2 regions of the Lachnospira rogosae (ex Hitch et al. 2025) genome follow, and region 2 is predicted to be linked to the other one. Evidence: predicted binding sites of a transcription regulator. Region 2 holds the regulator's gene; the other holds the start of a gene.
What was found. Region 2 encodes HrcA, which represses chaperone genes, less so after heat shock. Its sites were predicted from a motif close to TGTTAGCACTCNNNNNNNNNGAGTGCTAACA; they were not measured.

Region 1: clpB (ATP-dependent chaperone ClpB) is a predicted target of HrcA. The motif match lies at 2,431-2,461, and genes of this name have one in related genera.

The regions. Positions count from the first base shown of each region.
Region 1 is NZ_JBBMER010000002.1:109,815-115,343, reverse strand. It holds gene queD (6-carboxytetrahydropterin synthase QueD) at 1-298, shown strand, start outside; gene WMO14_RS02940 (radical SAM protein) at 423-1,166, shown strand; gene folE (GTP cyclohydrolase I FolE) at 1,168-1,755, shown strand; gene queC (7-cyano-7-deazaguanine synthase QueC) at 1,721-2,398, shown strand; gene clpB (ATP-dependent chaperone ClpB) at 2,620-5,217, shown strand; gene WMO14_RS02920 (DUF4250 domain-containing protein) at 5,348-5,527, opposite strand.
Region 2 is NZ_JBBMER010000002.1:258,708-264,236, forward strand. It holds gene dnaK (molecular chaperone DnaK) at 1-1,230, opposite strand, end outside; gene grpE (nucleotide exchange factor GrpE) at 1,421-2,062, opposite strand; gene hrcA (heat-inducible transcriptional repressor HrcA) at 2,080-3,180, opposite strand; gene thrC (threonine synthase) at 3,586-5,073, opposite strand; gene WMO14_RS03575 (hypothetical protein) at 5,452-5,529, shown strand, end outside.

The DNA.
Region 1 (5,529 bases), 150 kb from region 2:
TGAAACAACAGGACAGAACAGAGGAATGTATGTTGACTTTGGAGATTTAAAGAAAGATTTAAAGGAAATCGTAGATTACTTAGACCATTGCCTTATTATAGAAACCGGCAGTTTAAAGGAAACAACACTGAAGGCTTTACAGGATGAGAATTTCAGGATAATACAGTTTGCTTTCAGACCAACAGCAGAGAATATGGCGAAATATTTTTATGATAAAATGATCGGCAGAGGATACAGGGTGAAACAGATAACTGTTTATGAGACACCAAATAATGCTGCCTCTTATACACAGGATTAGACGTATATACATAAATGCAAGGTACGCAGAAATAGGATTAGATTTATATACATAAATATAATGTATATAGAAATAGGATTAGATGTATATACATAAATATAATATACACAGAAATGAGGAATATATGAGCAAACAGATATTTAATGTTGTAGAACATTTTGCCAGTATTAACGGAGAAGGTGTAAGAGCAGGAGAACTTGCTGTATTTGTGAGGTTCAGAGGCTGCAATCTTGACTGCAGTTACTGTGATACCAGATGGGCAAATGATGTTAATGCTAAGGCAGCTAAGATGAGTGTGTCTGATATTGTTAAGGCAGTGGAAGATGTTAAGATTGACAATGTTACACTTACAGGTGGAGAACCGCTTATTCAGGCAGGGATAGACAAGCTTATAGCACAGCTTCTGATTAGTGGCAGAAATGTTGAGATAGAAACCAATGGAAGCATTGATATTAATAAGGTAAGAGAAAATGTTAAGGATAACCTTACTACAGCTATGAATGGTCAGGTCATAAACGATATTTATGATAAGGTTAACGATGAAATGGAAAGATTATCAATGACAGCAGATTACAAGCTTGCTGGAAGCAATATGGAACAATATATGAAGCTTGATAATTTTAACAACCTTCAAAGTCAGGACACTGTTAAATTTGTTGTAAGCAGTGAAGAAGATTTAAAGAGAGCATTAGAAATAATAAGACAATATAATCTTACAGAAAAATGCTATGTATATTTTAGTCCTGTATTTGGAAAGATTGAACCTGTAACAATCGTGGATTTTATGAAGGATAATTTGATTAATGGGGCAAGAGTACAGCTCCAGCTCCACAAATTCATCTGGTCGCCAGATAAGAAAGGAGTATAAATTGAAACAAATAGATTCAGAAGCTATAAGATTTCATATAAGAGGAATTCTTGAGGCATTAGGAGATGATCCGGACAGAGAAGGACTGAAAGAAACACCTGACAGAGTTGCAAGAATGTATGAAGAAGTCTTTGAAGGAATGAAGTATTCTAATGATGAAATAGCGGATATGTTTGATAAGACATTTGCAGAAGATGTGGATGACGAGGGCACATCAAGATACGGTGATATGGTAGTTGTAAAAGATATAGATATATTCAGCTATTGCGAACATCATATTGCACTTATGTACGATATGAAAGTGACAGTAGCATATGTTCCTAAAGGCAGGGTTATAGGTCTTAGCAAGATAGCTAGAATAGCTGATATGGTAGGAAAGAGATTGCAGTTACAGGAACGTATAGGTTCAGACATAGCAGATGTAATATGCAAAGTAACAGGTTCAGAAGATGTTGCTGTATTCATAGAGGGCTGTCACAGCTGTATGACAGCAAGAGGAATAAAAAAGACCAACACAAAAACATATACACAGACATTAAGAGGGAGGTTTTATAATGAAAGCAATGGTTTTATGCAGTGGTGGCGTTGATAGTACAACGTGCCTTGGAATAGCAGTCGATAAGTATGGTGCAGAAAATGTTGTGGCACTGTCAATATATTATGGACAAAGGCACACAAAGGAAATTGAGTCAGCTGATAAGGTAACTGAATATTATGGTGTTGAGCATATATCATTGGATCTTGAAAAGATATTCCAGTACAGTGATTGTTCATTGCTTGCACATTCTGATAAAGAGATACCAGAGGAGTCGTATGCAGAACAGATTAAAAAGACTAACGGAAGTCCTGTGTCAACTTATGTTCCGTTTCGCAATGGCTTGTTCCTTTCGAGTGCGGCAAGCATAGCACTTTCTAAAGGGTGTGAGGTTATATATTATGGGGCACACAGCGATGACGCGGCAGGAAGCGCATATCCTGATTGTAGTGATGAATTTAACAAGGCAATGAATGAAGCGATATATCTTGGAAGTGGTAAGCAGTTAAAGATAGAAGCTCCATTTATTAATAAGACAAAAGCACAAGTTGTAAAAATCGGACTAGATTTAAAAGTTCCTTATGAATATACATGGAGCTGTTATGAAGGAGCAGATAAGCCTTGCGGCGTGTGTGGAACGTGTATAGACAGAGCTAAGGCATTTGAGGCTAATGGAGTAAAAGACCCTGCGTTATAAAAAACGCAGGGTTTATATATTTTTTATAAAATAATTAGCACTCACCTGTTGACAGTGCTAACAACAAGTGATATAACCTGTAATAGGAAATGAGAAAAGAGCATTTTAGAAGAAAAGTAATGAAAAATTGTTCAAAGAATTACAATTGGTCTTTAAAGTGTTATCTGATAATCTTTATTTCCAAGGGAACAATAATTGGGGTTAAGAAAGAGGTGAATTGTATGAATATTCAGAAGTTTACACAGAAATCAATCGAAGCGATTAATAACTGCGAGAAGATAGCTTATGATTATGGTAATCAGGAGATTGACCAGGAACATTTTCTTTATAGTCTTATGACTATTGAAGATAGTCTTATAGCTAACCTTATAGAGAAGATGAATATTGATAAAGATATTTTCTTAAAGAATATTGAACAACTTCTTAATCAGAAGAATAAGGTATCAGGTGATGTTAAGTTATATATAAGCAATGACCTTAATAAGGTACTTGTCAATGCAGAAGATGAAGCCAAGAGAATGGGCGACTCTTATGTGTCAGTTGAGCATTTGATGCTTGCACTTATAGCAGCACCTAACAGAGCAATAAAGCAGCTCTTTAAGACATATGGAATTAACAGGGAGAGCTTTCTTTCAGTACTTGCTACTGTAAGAGGCAACCAGACAGTTACATCAGACAATCCAGAGGCAACTTACGATACACTCAATAAGTACGCTACGGATCTGGTACAAAGAGCAGCCGACGGCAAGCTTGATCCAGTAATCGGACGAGATCAGGAAATAAGGAATGTAATAAGAATTCTTTCAAGAAAGACTAAGAACAATCCGGTTCTTATCGGTGAACCAGGTGTAGGTAAGACAGCAGTTGTTGAAGGACTTGCACAAAGAATTGTAAAAGGTGATGTGCCAGAGAGCCTTAAAGACAAGAAGTTATTTGCTCTTGATATGGGTGCACTTGTGGCTGGTGCTAAATACAGAGGTGAATTTGAGGAAAGATTAAAAGCTGTGCTTGATGAGGTTAAAAAGTCAGAAGGCCAGATTATATTATTTATCGATGAAATTCACACAATTGTAGGTGCTGGTAAGACAGAGGGTTCTATGGATGCTGGTAATATGCTTAAACCAATGCTCGCAAGAGGTGAGCTGCATTGTATAGGTGCGACAACACTTGATGAACACAGACAGTATATTGAAAAAGACCCAGCACTTGAACGTCGTTTCCAGCCTGTAATGGTTGATGAGCCAACAGTTGAAGATACAATATCTATATTAAGGGGGCTTAAGGACAGATACGAAGTATTCCACGGTGTTAAGATTAATGATGGTGCTTTGGTAAGTGCGGCTGTGTTATCAGACAGATATATAACAGACAGATTTCTTCCAGATAAGGCAATTGATCTTGTAGATGAAGCGTGTGCAATGATTAAGACAGAACTTGATTCAATGCCGGCAGAACTTGATGAAATGCAGCGTAAGATTATGCAGCTTGAAATTGAGGAGGCAGCCTTAAAGAAGGAAACTGATAATCTTAGTAAGGAAAGACTTGAAGCTTTAAGAAAAGAGTTATCAGAACTTAAGGAAGAATTTGGCATACAGAAGGCTAAATGGGATTCTGACAAGACAAAGGTTGATAATATCAGCAAGTTAAAAGAAGAACTTGAAAATGTTAATAACCAGATTGCACAGGCAAAGAGAGAATACAATCTTGAGAAAGCAGCAGAGCTTCAGTATGGCAGGCTGCCACAGATAGAAAAGCAGATTGAAGAAGCAGAAGCCAAGGCCAAGAAAGATGGAAGCGATGATTCTTTAGTACACGAGAATGTAACAGAAGAAGAAATAGCTAAGATTATATCAAGATGGACAGGTATTCCAGTGGCCAAGTTAAGTGAGTCAGAAAGGCAGAAGACACTTAATCTTGATGAAACTCTTCATAAGAGAGTTGTTGGACAGGACGAGGCTGTAACCAAGGTTACAGAAGCTATTATCAGGTCTAAAGCTGGTATTAAAGATCCAAGCAAGCCAATTGGCTCATTCTTATTCTTAGGACCAACTGGTGTAGGTAAGACAGAGCTTGCAAAGACACTTGCAGAGAGTCTGTTTGATGATGAGAATAATATAATAAGGCTTGATATGTCGGAGTATATGGAGAAATATTCAGTATCCAGACTTATCGGAGCTCCTCCAGGATATGTAGGATATGATGAAGGTGGACAGCTTACAGAGGCAGTCCGCAGGAAACCATATTCAGTAGTATTGTTTGATGAGGTTGAAAAAGCCCACCCTGATGTATTTAATGTGCTTCTTCAGGTTCTCGATGATGGACGTATAACAGATTCACAAGGTAGGACAGTAGATTTTAAGAATACGATCATAATTCTTACAAGTAATATCGGTTCAACCTACCTTCTTGATGGAATTGATGAGAATGGTAATATTAAAGAGGGGGTTGAGGAACTTGTTATGGGAGATCTGCGTAACAGCTTCAGACCAGAATTCCTGAACCGTCTTGATGAGATTATTATGTTCAAACCTCTTAATAAGGATAATATAGGAAGTATTATTAACCTTCTTATTAATGATGTCAACAGAAGACTCGAAGATAAGGAACTTAAGGTTGTATTATCTGATACAGCTAAAGATTATATCGTTGACCATGGTTTTGACCCAATGTATGGTGCAAGACCTCTTAAGAGATATGTCCAGAAGAGCGTTGAGACACTTGCCGCTAAGCTTATACTTGCCGGCGATGTATCGACAGGGGACAAGATTCTTATAGATTGTGAAAATGGTACTTTAGTTGCTAAAGATATGAAATCATAATTTACTTCATTAGGTAACTTAAAGCGGTATATTTAATATATATACTTAAAGAAAGCTATATGTAAGGTTGTAATAAATGTTTTGAATAAATCGGACATTTGTTATAGCCTTCATATAGCTTTTTTAATAATTATACAAATTGGTTAGTCTTAGGATTGTATACATAATTGATAGCGGTGAGTTTGTCTGTGATACTGCTCTCGTCAACCATATAAGTCTTACATAATTCTGTGAGTGAGCTGTAATTATCCCTTAACTGCATGTTAACAAAGCTAAGAAGCATAACCGGGTCTTTAGGTAAATTATTCATAA
Region 2 (5,529 bases):
ATCAACGGCTGTCTGGTTATCAGCAGCTGTGGAGAATATCTGGCTCTTCTTTGTAGGAATAGTTGTATTTCTCTCGATAAGTCTTGTAGCAATACCACCCATTGTCTCAATTGAAAGTGAAAGTGGTGTTACATCAAGAAGAAGGATATCACCAGCACCGGCATCACCAGCAAGCTTACCACCCTGAATAGAAGCACCGATAGCAACACATTCATCTGGGTTAAGTGACTTGTTAGGTTCGTGACCTGTTAACTGCTTTACTTTATCCTGTACAGCTGGAATTCTTGTAGAACCACCAACTAATAATACCTTTGAAAGTTCTGAAGCTGTAAGACCTGCATCTGAAAGTGCGTTCTTAACTGGCTCAGCTGTCTTTTCTACTAAGTCGTGTGTAAGTTCATCGAACTTAGCTCTTGTAAGTGTCATATCAAAATGCTTTGGACCTTCTGCTGTTGCTGTGATGTATGGAAGGTTGATGTTAGTCTGCATAGCACTTGATAATTCCTTCTTAGCCTGCTCAGCAGCAACCTTTAATCTCTGAAGTGCCATTGTATCTGTAGAAAGATCTACGCCTTCCTTAGCCTTGAAGTCATCTAACATATACTGTGTAATAGCATTATCAAAATCATCACCACCAAGTCTGTTGTTACCAGCAGTAGCAAGAACTTCGATTACACCATCACCGATTTCAATGATAGATACATCGAATGTACCACCACCAAGGTCATATACCATAATCTTCTGCTCGTGTTCATTATCAAGACCATAAGCTAAAGCAGCAGCTGTAGGCTCGTTGATAATTCTCTTAACATCAAGACCTGCAATCTTACCAGCATCCTTAGTTGCCTGTCTCTGTGCATCATTGAAGTAAGCTGGAACTGTGATAACAGCTTCTGAAACTGTCTCACCAAGATAGCTCTCAGCATCAGCCTTTAACTTCTGAAGAATCATAGCTGATATTTCCTGTGGTGTGTACTTCTTACCATCAATATCAACCTTGTAATCTGTACCCATATGTCTCTTGATTGAAGAAATTGTCTTATCAGCATTAGTAACTGCCTGACGCTTAGCAGGATCACCTACTAATCTTTCTCCGTTCTTTGTAAATGCAACTATTGATGGAGTAGTTCTGATACCTTCTGTGTTAGTAATAACAACTGGCTTACCACCTTCCATAACAGCTACGCATGAATTAGTTGTACCTAAATCTATACCAATAATCTTGCTCATAATTATCTTCCTTTCTATGTCTTATATAGACATACTGTTTAATAATATCAATTCTATTTGTTACAAGTGTGTGTATTGTTCTGATAAGCCCTAAGCCTGTAAACGACTTCTTTCTATATCACAACTACCCACATACTTTACTTCTGGTAAAAGCTCATACCATTATACATCAACTAAATATTCTGATGTATTAGTTAGCAACCTTTACCATACTGTGGCGGATAACCACATCTCTATATGTGTAACCCTTCTCGAACTCTTCAACGATAATATTCTCGCCCTGAGAGTCATCTTCCACATGCATAACTGCATTATGAAATTCAGGATTAAACTCTGAACCAACTGCCTCGATTGGCTTAACCTGTAAGTCTTCAAGCATCTTAATTGTCTGCTTGTAAACCATATCCATACCTTTGGCAAATGGTGTTTGTAACTCTTCCTCTGTCACTGACTTAAAGCCGCGTTCAAAATTATCTACTATCGGAAGAAGTTTCTTTACTACATCCGAAGCTCCCATCTCGAACATTGCTGACTTTTCTTTGTCAGTACGCTTTCTGTAGTTGTCAAACTCAGCCATCTGACGCTTCAAACGATCTTGTAAATCCTCAATCACAGCGTCCTTCTGGTCCTTTTTATTATTTATATCAACTGTTTCCTCCGCTCCTTGCGCATCACTTGCGTTGTCAGATTTCTCTGCCTTCACATCTGCGTCAGACGAGCCCTGAGCTTCTACAGTATCAGCGTCTTTATCTGTATCTGATGTAACATCTGTATCATTAATATTAACATCTGCTTCATCAACATTATTAATGTTATTATCTTTCTTAGACACCTTATCTCCTCACCTTTCTATGATTTCTTGAATACATCATCCAACTGCGTCCTCATATTCTTCAAGGTTTCCACAACCTTTTCATAATCCATACGCTTTGGACCAATAATACCAATTGTACCCTTCATTCCATCCTGTAATTCATATGTTGCTGTTACAACGCTACAGTCTTTCATAGATTCAATCGGTGTTTCATTTCCTATATATACCTGAATACCATTGTTGGAACTACTATCCTGTTCATCAACACTATTGTCATCATCAACAACAAGATCTGACAGGCTCTGCTTTTCCTCCAAGGCATATATAAGCTCACTGGCTTTGGTTGAATCACTAAGTTCTGGATACTTGAATATGTTGGTTGCACCGCTTGTATATATCTTTAAATCATCTGCGCTGCTTATTGTATCAACAATCGCATCAAGAACTTCTTTGACAAGATTAATATGTTCTCCTGCCTGATTTTCCATCTTTGAAACAATGCTCAAATTCATCTGTTCAAGAGTAAGCCCTGTAAGTGTTGTATTAATAAGAATGTTAAGCTTTAACAAATTCTCCTGTGACAAATCCTCGCTTACTGTTATCACCTTATTCCTTATAAGATTGCCTTCCATAACTATTACGGCTAATATCTTATTGGCTTCAAGCTGTGATAACTGAACGAACTTAAGCTTATTGCCTGTTACCTTAGGTGTCGTTACCATAGTTGCATAATTAGTATCTTTGGCAAGAACCTTGGCAACATTCTGAAGAAGCTCTTCTACCTTTTCAACCTTCTCACCTAACATATCCTTCATTGAACTTAATTCCTGTTCTTTAACAGCAACCTCGTTCTCTCTGTTGGTTATGTTCTGTTCTTTCTCAGACATCATATCGTCTACATATAATCTGTAGCCTTTATCTGTAGGAATTCTTCCTGCTGATGTATGTGGCTGAACTATATACCCAAGCTCTTCCAGGTCTGCCATCTCATTCCTTATTGTCGCGGAACTAAGCTTCATGTCTGTGAACTTAGATATCGTTCTTGAACCAACTGGCTCGCCTGTTTCTAAGTAGTTCTTAATGATTGCTTTAAGTATCTTTACTTTACGCTCATCAAGCTGTTCATCAAGCCCCATGACATACCTCCTTTTCTTTGTTGTTAGCACTCAATAATCAGGAGTGCTAATATCAACATAATTAAGGTATCACTTTGCAAGGGTGATGTCAACAATTAATTTAATTTTTTGTATAAATAAATTATAAACTTTATTAAGTGTTTGGAGAAGGGGGTGGGGCTTCGGGCACCAGAAAGCTGATTGGGTATTTCTAAGACTTTCCTTTTGTTGTGGTTATGAGGGACGCAAACGCTCAGACGCAACGTCCTGTTGCGTATTCGCTCCATCGCACATCCGTGTGCGATAATTCTATCAGAATTTCCTATTACATAAAAAACTGCTGTGTAAATCTGGGGCTTTGCCTGATTTACACAGCAGTTTTATTGAGGTTAAAATTATTCTTAATAGAAATTACTTAGGATTAGATTATATTCCTAAGAATTTCTTTACTTCATTGGTCATCTCGCTTACTTCACATACTGTGTTGTGGAGGACTGGAGCTGTTCTGATTTCTTCGATAGCGTTAGGAACTTTTACTTTAGCAAGTTCGCTTAACTTATCTACAAGTTCAAAGTCACCCATTGAAGCATACTTAGGGTCGATTGCTTCCATTACGCTTCTTGTAAACTTGTATGGGCTTGCTGTTGAAGCTATAACTGTCTTAGTTTCGTCCTTAGTGTCTGCCTTGTACTTGTTATAAACTGTAGCAGCTACTGCTGTATGTGTATCTATAACATATCCACAAGTTTCATATAAATCCTTTATAGTAGCAGCATCTTCCGCCTCTGTAGCATAGTTGCCATAGAAATCTGAAAGCTGTGCTTTCATATCAGCAGTAATCTCATACTTACCTGTTTCTTTAAGTGAAGCCATAAGCTCGCTGTTCTTCTCAGCACTGTTGCCTGCTATTCTATAGATAAGTCTTTCAAGGTTGCTTGAGATAAGAATATCCATAGATGGTGATGTTGTAAGAACGAAATCTCTGTTTCTGTCATACTCACCCGTTGTAAAGAAATCGTATAACACCTTATTCTCATTAGAAGCACATATAAGCTTATTAATAGGAAGTCCCATATTCTTAGCATAAAATGCAGCAAGGATATTACCAAAGTTACCTGTAGGAACTACTGCATTAATCTTTTCACCTGCCTTGATTTCTCCGTTAGCAAGAAGTCTTGCATATGCATATACATAGTATACAATCTGTGGAACAAGACGTCCTATATTTATTGAGTTAGCTGATGAGAACTGGAAGCCGGCATTGTTCATAACCTTTTCAAGTTCCTTATCACCAAATATATTCTTAACACCTGTCTGTGCATCATCAAAGTTACCCTTAATTCCAATTACGTGAGTATTAGCACCCTTCTGTGTAACCATCTGCTTTTCCTGAATAGGGCTTACACCGTTCTTAGGATAGAATACAACAATTCTTGTTCCTGGAACATCTGCAAAACCTGCAAGAGCTGCTTTACCTGTATCTCCTGATGTTGCTGTAAGTATTACTATTTCATTTTTAACATCATTCTTCTTAGCTGATGTTGTAAGTAAGTGTGGTAATATAGATAAAGCCATATCCTTAAATGCAATAGTTGCACCATGGAATAATTCTAAGAAATATGCACCCTCTGCCTTAACTAATGGTGCAATCTCTTCAGTATCAAACTTAGAATCATAAGCTTTGTCAATACAGTTCTTTAACTCTTCTTCTGTAAAGTCATCAAGCATAAGCTTCATAACTTCATAAGCAACTTCCTTATAAGACATCTTTGAAAGTTCTTCTAAGCTCTTATCTAATGAAGGAATAGATTCTGGTACGAATAATCCACCATCTGGAGCAAGTCCCTTTAATATAGCCTGTGAGGCTGTTACTCTTACACTATCATCCCTTGTACTTCTGTAAAATAAACTCATCTCTTATTCCACCTTCTTATTTTATTGGGGTGAATCACAGTCAATCTGATGCATAACCGTCTCCCACATACATATGTACCTGCCAGAACAACATCTGGTAAATGGAACAGCTTTATCATCACTAACCGGATTCCTGTTAAAAATGCTTTAAACAGAAACCATTATACAACAGGAATGATACGAAAAACAATAGGTATATTGAATTATTACTAATTTTATCATATAATTTATAGGATTGATAAATATTAGACAATTTCCGGCTGACAGTAATATATACAATATTATTAAGATAGCAATGTATTTATTATAAAATCAAATTAACATATCACTAATATATGATAGCATAATAATCAAGATACGTTAAAGGAGAACCACAACTTGGCTAAAGGTGTTTACAAGACCAATAAAAAAGACGGCTCTGTATATTACAGGGTTTCAATAACATATAAGAATAAA